DNA from 2 places in the Enterobacter chinensis genome. Region 1 is predicted to be linked to the other one. Evidence: predicted binding sites of a transcription regulator. Region 1 holds the regulator's gene; the other holds the start of a gene.

Region 1 (4,215 bases):
GTGCTCGCGCGCCAGCGTCGTCATGGCGTTAATATGCTCGACGATAAACTGGCTGTGGGTCACCCAGAGCTTCATGTCCGCCAGATAGTGCGAGTTAAAGCCCGGCTCCTGCATTGCCTGGTTGAGCGAGTTGAACAGGGCGTTGTGCGCCTGGTTGACCTTCATCCGCTGATAAGCCAGCGGGGAGGGCTGCGGGTCGTCGCTCAGGATCAGGCGAATGGCCTGCTGGTCGGCCTCCAGCGCGTCGTGAGCGTTCTGCCTGAGCAGCCCGCTTTGCCACTGCGGCCACAGCCAGACCATGCCGCCAAAGGCAATCAGGCAGCCGATCAGGGTATCAATCAGCCTGGCGACAATAAACTGTTCGCCATTGAGCGTGAGCAGCTGCAGTGTGTATACCGCCGTCACCGTGAAGCCCACCATCGCCCAGCCGTAGTTTTTGCGGATAATCAGGTAGCTTACCAGCGTAATCGCCAGCATCCCTGCCAGGGTATAACCTTCCGGCACGTGGAAGTGCAGCGTCACGCCCGCAATAATCAGCCCCGCCATCGTTCCGCCGGCCCGATGCAGAATACGCACCCGCGTAGCGCCGTAACCGTTCTGGGTGACAAACAGCACGGTCATTAAGATCCAGTAGGGTTTTGGCAGATGCAGCGCCATGCCCATCAGGCTGGCGGTACTGAGCATAACGCTAATTCTGGCGGCGTTGCGCAGAGCGGAAGATTTAAGAGAAAGATAGCTTCTGAGCGCGGGCAATAACGGAAGCCGCTTTTGCTTATCCGCCATCAGATCGCGGGGGTAAAGCGGGCGCTGTGTACGCAGCACGCGGGCGATGCGGCTGAAGTGCCAGGCGGCAAACTGGCCGACCGGGTTATCCGGATGCTGGCGCGCGATTTTCTCCAGTGCGCCGAGCTGTTTTTCCATGTTAAAGCGCGTGGGGTAGCGGTGGTAGAGAATATCGTCAGCCAGGACCCGCAGGCGCGCCGACACGGTCTGCGCGTTCCAGCGGATCACCGCTTCGGCGTGGCTGCGCTCGACCAGCTTTTGCACCTCTTGCGGGTGGTGAAGGCTAACGGAGATATGCTCCTGCAGATCCAGCCCAACCTGGAAGGTGCGCAGCAGCCGTTTGTATTCGTGGTTCTTGTTGGCGGCGAGCATATGCAGCTGCTGATAGCACTGGCTTATCAGATCCACCACCTTTTGCTGGCGCGTCAGCAGCGGCGGCAAGGATTTTTCCGGATCGGTATGCTGGGTGAGCAGGGTGTATTTGGCTTCGCAGTAATCCGCCAGCTGCACATAGAGCAGGCTCAGGGATTCACGCAGCGGCTGTTCGCGCCACAGCCAGAACCAAAACCAGTTAAACAGCCCGTACCACAGCGTTCCCAGGGCGTAGATCAGCAGCGGCTCCCACACCGGCATATTTCCGGCGAGGCTAAGCGTGAAAATGGCCGCAATCAATGAGGCGGGAAGCAGGCGGGCATGCAGCGAGCTGATTTCGGCCGTGACGCCGAGGGTCATGGCCAGCACGGTCAGAATCAGCGGCAGCGGAATATCCCGGGCAAGCAGAAGCTGTACGGCGAGGCTACAGCCCGCAAACAGGCAGCCGCCAATAATCAGGCGTTTGAAAAAGCGCTTATGCGGCGTGTCCAGACCGGCAATGTTGCAGCAGGCAGGGACGAGAGAAAACAGCAGGCCTTGCTGAAGATGTCCGAGGATCAGGCCTACGGCCACAGGAAGACATAACACCAGCGTTTGTCGCAGTGCGTAGTTAACTTCCGGGTGATAGATCAGCCTGCGCCACATGGGGAGTAGAGACAAAAACGGCGTGACACCTTGTGGTGGCACGCCGTTTAAGCGGAATTAACGCGTTCCGTAGACCACGATGGTTTTACCGTGGGCGGAGATCAGGTTTTGATCTTCCAGCATTTTCAGGATACGGCCTACTGTCTCACGGGAACAACCAACGATCTGACCAATTTCCTGACGGGTAATTTTAATTTGCATGCCGTCCGGGTGGGTCATTGCGTCTGGCTGTTTCGCCAGGTTCAGCAGGGTCTGCGCAATACGGCCGGTCACGTCCAGGAAGGCGAGGTTACCCACTTTCTCTGAGGTGACCTGCAGACGGCGCGCCATCTGGGAAGAAAGACGCATCAGGATGTCAGGGTTAACCTGAATCAGCTGACGGAACTTCTTGTAAGAAATTTCAGCCACTTCACATGCTGTCTTTGCACGAACCCAGGCGCTACGTTCCTGGCCCTCTTCAAACAGGCCCAGTTCACCGATGAAATCGCCCTGGTTCAGATAAGAAAGGATCATTTCTTTCCCTTCTTCATCTTTGATCAGCACTGCCACCGAGCCTTTAACGATGTAATACAACGTTTCCGCTTTTTCACCCTGGTGAATCAGCGTGCTCTTCGATGGGTACTTATGAATGTGGCAATGAGACAAGAACCATTCGAGAGTCGGGTCTGTTTGCGGTTTGCCAAGCACCATGCGCTGTTATCCTCTGTTATAAGCTGTCACCAGAGTCATCAGATGCATCCGGACTCTGGGGTTGCAATCGAATTCTTACCCATACCCTGGGAAGTCGGCTACCGTAACGTTTCGCAGCCAGTAAAGTTTGATGTCCTCTGCATACACGTGTAACGTCAATGTATTACTGTAGCATCCTGAGTGTTTTAGCATAGCTTTCGCCGCGTGTCTCCTGGTGTCTCGCTTCAGCATGATGCAGGTCGCCTTCCATTGCGAGAAATGTAACACACGCGTAATCTGTCACCAAAAATGCAACGTTGGAGTTCAAAAATATGCAAGCGCGCGTGAAGTGGGTTGAAGGTTTAACGTTCCTGGGCGAGTCCGCGTCAGGACACCAGATTTTGATGGATGGTAACTCCGGCGACAAAGCACCAAGCCCAATGGAAATGGTGCTGATGGCAGCAGGTGGATGCAGTGCGATTGACGTAGTGTCGATTTTGCAAAAAGGTCGTCATGACGTGACAGATTGCGAGGTTAAACTCACCTCAGAACGTCGCGAAGAGGCGCCACGCCTGTTCACCCACATTAATCTGCACTTTGTTGTCACCGGTAAAGAACTGAAAGACGCGGCGGTCTCGCGTGCGGTGGACCTGTCTGCGGAGAAGTACTGCTCTGTGGCGTTAATGCTGGAGAAAGCGGTAAAAATTACCCATTCGTATGAAGTGATCGAGGCTTAATCTTTTGGCGGGTGGCGCTGCGCTTACCCGCCCTACGGATTGTTGGCCCGGTAAGCGCAGCGCCACCGGGCAAAACTGATTATGCGATCTGCTTCCCTTCCATCAACCGCTCCACCAGCGGCGTCATGATTAATTCCATCGCCAGCACCATTTTCCCGCCCGGCACTACCAACGTATTCATGTGCGAAATAAATGAGCCCTGCAGCATCGCCAGCAGCCAGGGGTAATCGATACCTTCAAGATTGCGGAAATGGATCACCACAAAGCTCTCATCCAGGGACGGTATCGTTTTGGCGGCGAACGGGTTGGAGGTGTCCACCGTCGGCACGCGCTGGAAGTTAATGTGCGTGCGGGAGAATTGCGGCGTTAAGTAATTGATGTAGTCTTCCATTGAACGAACGACGGAATCCATCACCGCCTCGCGCGAGTGGCCGCGCTCGCTCATGTCACGCGTCAGCTTCTGGATCCACTCCAGGTTAACGATAGGGACCACCCCGACCAGCAGATCCACGTGACGCGCCACGTCGTGTTGAGGCGTGACCACGCCGCCGTGTAATCCTTCGTAAAACAGCACATCGGTGGGTTCCGGCAGCGGCTGCCAGGGGGTGAAGGTGCCCGGCACCTGATTCCAGGGCACGGCTTCATCATAGGTATGCAGATACTTGCGGGACTGCCCTTTGCCGCTCTTACCGTATTCCAGAAAGGTTTGTTCCAGCAGGCCGAAGTCATTGGCTTCCGGGCCGAAGTAGCTGATGTGTTTACCCAGATCGCGCGCCTTACGGATGGCCATGTCCATCTCCGGACGTGTGTAGCGGTGAAAGCTATCGCCTTCGACCTCCGCCGCACGGAGATTCAGCTGGGCGAAAATCTTGCGAAATGCGAGGCTGGTGGTGGTGGTTCCCGCACCACTCGACCCCGTAACGGCAATAACCGGATGTCTGGCAGACATAGCAACTCCCTGACTGAAAAGGTTGGAAGATCAGCCGTGAAACGCGTTGCGGGGCATGAT
Region 2 (4,215 bases), on a different contig from region 1:
TATACCAATACCACCCGCGTGGGCTGGATTATCGCTGGTTCAATGGCCGGCGTTGTGGCTGAAATCTGGAACTACCACACGGTGTTCTGGATTGCGCTGGTGATGTGTACGCTGACGATTGGCTGTTTGACGCGGATTAAAGACGTTTAAGGCGCGGTGAGCGCTTCCAATTCAAGAAGGTACGTCATCGCCTGCCCGCGCGTGCTGCCACACATTTCGGCAGTGGGCTGAAGCCCGGAGCAGACCTTCGGGCGCAAAGGCGAACCAAAGATCATACACAGATTCGTTTCCGAGAGCTGAACGCAGCGGGTATTGGCAGGCTTACCCTCGGGCATTCCTGGAATGGGACTTGAAATGGACGGTGCTGTACAGCACGCGCCACAGTCTGGACGGCAATCCATAAATGCTCTCTTTCGCTGGCGGACGCCCGCGTAGTCGGGCATCGCGCGCACAGTAACACCTTTTGCGTATTGATAGCAAAAGCCACGAATTCCACTTGCCTGAAAGGCCGCGCGCGAGTAATTTGGCGCGATATTTTTTACCTCCCGTAAACAGGATTACTGCAATGCCAAGAGCGAACGAAATTAAGAAAGGTATGGTGCTAAATTACAACGGCAAACTGCTGATTGTGAAAGATATCGACATTCAGGCCCCGAGCGCCCGTGGTGCAGCAACGCTGTACAAAATGCGTTTCGCCGATGTGCGTACCGGCCTGAAAGTGGAAGAGCGCTTTAAAGGTGACGATATCGTCGATACCGTGACCCTGACCCGTCGCTATGTCGATTTCTCCTACATCGACGGCAACGAATACGTGTTCATGGACAAAGAAGATTACACTCCATACATCTTCACCAAAGATCAGATTGAAGAAGAGCTGCTGTTCATCCCTGAAGGCGGTATGCCTGACATGCAGGTCCTGACCTGGGACGGCGTGCTGCTGGCGCTGGAACTGCCTCAGACCGTCGATCTGGAAATCGTTGAAACGGCGCCAGGCATCAAAGGCGCGTCCGCAAGTGCGCGCAACAAACCGGCTACCCTGACGACCGGCCTGGTTGTGCAGGTTCCGGAATATCTCTCTGCTGGCGAGAAAATCCGCATCCATATCGAAGAAAAACGCTATATGGGTCGCGCTGACTGATTGCGGCATTTGTCGGGTGGCGGCTTCGCCTTACCCGACCTACAAAAACACAAAAACCGGCTCTCAGGCCGGTTTTTTTGTAGGCCCGGTAAGCGTAGCGCCACCGGGCAACAGAGCTTACAGAAGCTCCGGATACTTCGTCATCTTCAGCGCCAGCTCAACGCCGCGCACTTCCGCCATCCCTTTAAGACGGCCAATCGCCGAATAGCCTGGGTTAGTTTTCTTACGCAGATCGTCCAGCATCTGGTGTCCGTGATCGGGGCGGAATGGAATAGGACGCACATCGCCCGCCTGCTTACGACGCGCCTCTTCCGCCAGAATAGCGTCCACCACCGCGACCATATTCACATCACCGCCAAGGTGCGCCGCCTCGTGGAAGGTTTTCGGGTTCTCTTCACGACAGGTCGCGCGCAGATGCGTGAAGTGGATACGATCGCCGAAGGTTTCAATCATCCGTACCAGATCGTTATCCGCGCGCACGCCGTAGGAGCCGGTACACATGGTAAAGCCGTTATAGATGCTATTTACCGTCTCTTTCAGCCACTGCATATCTTCAAGGGTGGAAACGATACGCGGCAGGCCCAGGATAGGACGCGGTGGATCGTCCGGGTGCACAGCCAGGCGTACTCCTGCCTCTTCAGCTACCGGCACGATAGCACGCAGGAAATACGCCATATTTTCACGCAGCTGGTGCTTATCAATATCGCCGTACTCCGCCAGACGCGCGCGGAACTGATCCAGCGTATAACCCTCTTCTGCACCCGGCAGGCCAGCAATAATATTACGGGTCAGTTTTTCGATGTCTGCGTCACTGGCGGCGTTAAACCACGCCAGCGCCTGCTGCTGCTCTTCTGCGGTGTAATCCGCTTCGGCGCCAGGACGTTTAAGAATGTGCAGTTCGAATGCCGCAAAGGCAATCTGATCGAAACGCAGCGCTTTTGAACCGTCCGGCATCTGATATTCAAGGTCGGTCCGCGTCCAGTCCAGAATGGGCATGAAGTTATAGCAGACTGTATCAATACCGCAGGCCGCCAGGTTGCGAATGCTCTGCTGGTAGTTAGCAATCCAGGTCTGGTACTCCCCTGAATGGGTTTTGATATCTTCATGAACCGGAATACTTTCCACCACAGACCAGGTTAATCCCTTCTCTGCCAGCAGCGCCTGACGCTGTTGAATTTCTTCAACCGGCCATACCTGACCGTTAGGAATATGATGCAGCGCCGTGACGACACCCGTTGCGCCAGCCTGACGCACATCATCAAGAGAAACCGGATCGTTCGGCCCGTACCAACGCCAGGTTTGTTCCATTGCCTCACCCTCTTAAGTTGTTATACCAATATGCGTTACTGCAATGACGACTACCATACATGTTTGCCGCTAAGGGTCAACATACCGCCACACATTGATTGATCAAACTCACATAACGGGGATATTTACGGCTCACCAATTTTATTTGCTGTCATATAACTTTACACTGGCATTGTTAATTAATGGTTAATCAGGTGTGTATTTCATGAAGACAATTGCCTCCACCTCGCTTCCTGCCCACGTTCAGCAACCTCGCTACGATCGCGCGCAATTACGCTCCCGCATCGTCCATTTTGGCTTTGGTGCATTTCACCGCGCGCACCAGGCCTTGTTAACAAACCGCGTGCTGAATGAAAAAGGCGGCGACTGGGGTATTTGTGAGATTAGCCTTTTCAGCGGCGATGTGCTGATGAGTCAGCTGCGCGCGCAGGATCATCTGTTTACCGTGCTGGAGAAAGGCGCTGAAGGTAATCAGCCGATCATCATTGGTGCCGTCCATGAATGCCTGAACGCAAAGCTGGACTCTCTGTCGGCGATTATTGAGAAGTTTTGTGAGCCTCAGGTCGCTATTGTGTCGCTCACCATCACGGAGAAAGGCTATTGCATCGATCCCGCCACCGGTAAACTTGATCTGCACAACGCGCGGATCGTCCACGACCTTGAAAACCCCTCCGCGCCGCATTCCGCTCCAGGGATACTGGTCGAAGCGCTCCACCGTCGCCGTGAGCGCGGCTTGCCCGCATTTACCGTGCTTTCCTGCGACAATATCCCTGATAACGGGCACGTGGTAAAAAATGCGGTGCTGGGCATGGCGCAGAAACGTTCCGCAGCGCTGTCAGAATGGATTGATAGCCATGTGAGTTTCCCGGGAACGATGGTCGACAGGATTGTTCCCGCCGCGACTGAAGCCTCGCTGGCGGAAATCACCGACGCGCTCGGCGTTGAAGATCCGTGTGCCATCAGCTGCGAACCGTTTATTCAGTGGGTAGTGGAAGATAACTTTGTCGCCGGCCGTCCAGCGTGGGAAGTTGCAGGTGTCCAGATGGTGCAGGATGTTCTGCCATGGGAGCAGATGAAATTACGCATGCTCAACGGCAGCCACTCTTTCCTGGCGTATCTGGGATACCTCGCGGGCTACGCGCATATCAATGAATGCATGGAGGACGCTGCATTCCGTGCTGCCGCCCGGCGGCTCATGCTGGATGAACAGGCTCCCACATTACGTATTAAAGATGTCGACCTCACCGCATATGCCGATAGCCTGCTCGAACGCTTTGCCAACCCGGCGCTACAGCATCGTACGTGGCAAATCGCAATGGACGGTAGCCAGAAGCTTCCGCAAAGAATGCTGGATGGGATCCGCGTTCATCTTGAGCGAAAAACGCCATGGCCGCTGCTGGCCCTGGGCGTGGCCGGCTGGCTACGCTACGTCAGCGGTACCGATGACCGTGGCAATGCGATTGATGTTCGCGATCCCCTCAGCGATAAAATCCGCGCGATGGTCAACGCCAGCAGCGAGGATGACCGCGTCAACGCGCTGCTGGGGCTGAGTGAGGTCTTTGGACACGATCTCGCGCAAAATAGCGTTTTTATTGAGGCTGTCAGCGAGGCCTGGCAGCGCATTACCCGCCATGGCGCACGCCAGGCTGTTATCGAAACGTTAAATATTTAACGATTATTGCGCTTAACGCGAACGGATGAGGCCTCCGTTCGCCCTTTCCCTTCTCACAGGTCACGTTTTTCGCCAGGATAGAGAGAACAGAGTTATA

The links. Region 1 encodes CRP, which controls carbon source genes, mostly activating them, when cyclic AMP is high. Its sites were predicted from a motif close to ATGTGANNNNNNTCACAT; they were not measured.
Region 2: the regulator CRP is predicted to act here: its motif matches at 2,543-2,560, upstream of PYW49_RS14345 (mannitol dehydrogenase family protein).

The regions. Positions count from the first base shown of each region.
Region 1 is NZ_JARDVI010000008.1:48,655-52,869, reverse strand. It holds gene PYW49_RS20930 (YccS/YhfK family putative transporter) at 1-1,800, opposite strand, end outside; gene crp (cAMP-activated global transcriptional regulator CRP) at 1,858-2,490, opposite strand; gene PYW49_RS20920 (OsmC family protein) at 2,802-3,206, shown strand; gene PYW49_RS20915 (phosphoribulokinase) at 3,286-4,155, opposite strand; gene PYW49_RS20910 (YheU family protein) at 4,186-4,215, opposite strand, start outside.
Region 2 is NZ_JARDVI010000004.1:349,570-353,784, reverse strand. It holds gene setB (sugar efflux transporter SetB) at 1-150, shown strand, start outside; gene PYW49_RS14360 (YkgJ family cysteine cluster protein) at 147-401, opposite strand; gene yeiP (elongation factor P-like protein YeiP) at 566-1,138, shown strand; gene uxuA (mannonate dehydratase) at 1,256-2,446, opposite strand; gene PYW49_RS14345 (mannitol dehydrogenase family protein) at 2,652-4,118, shown strand.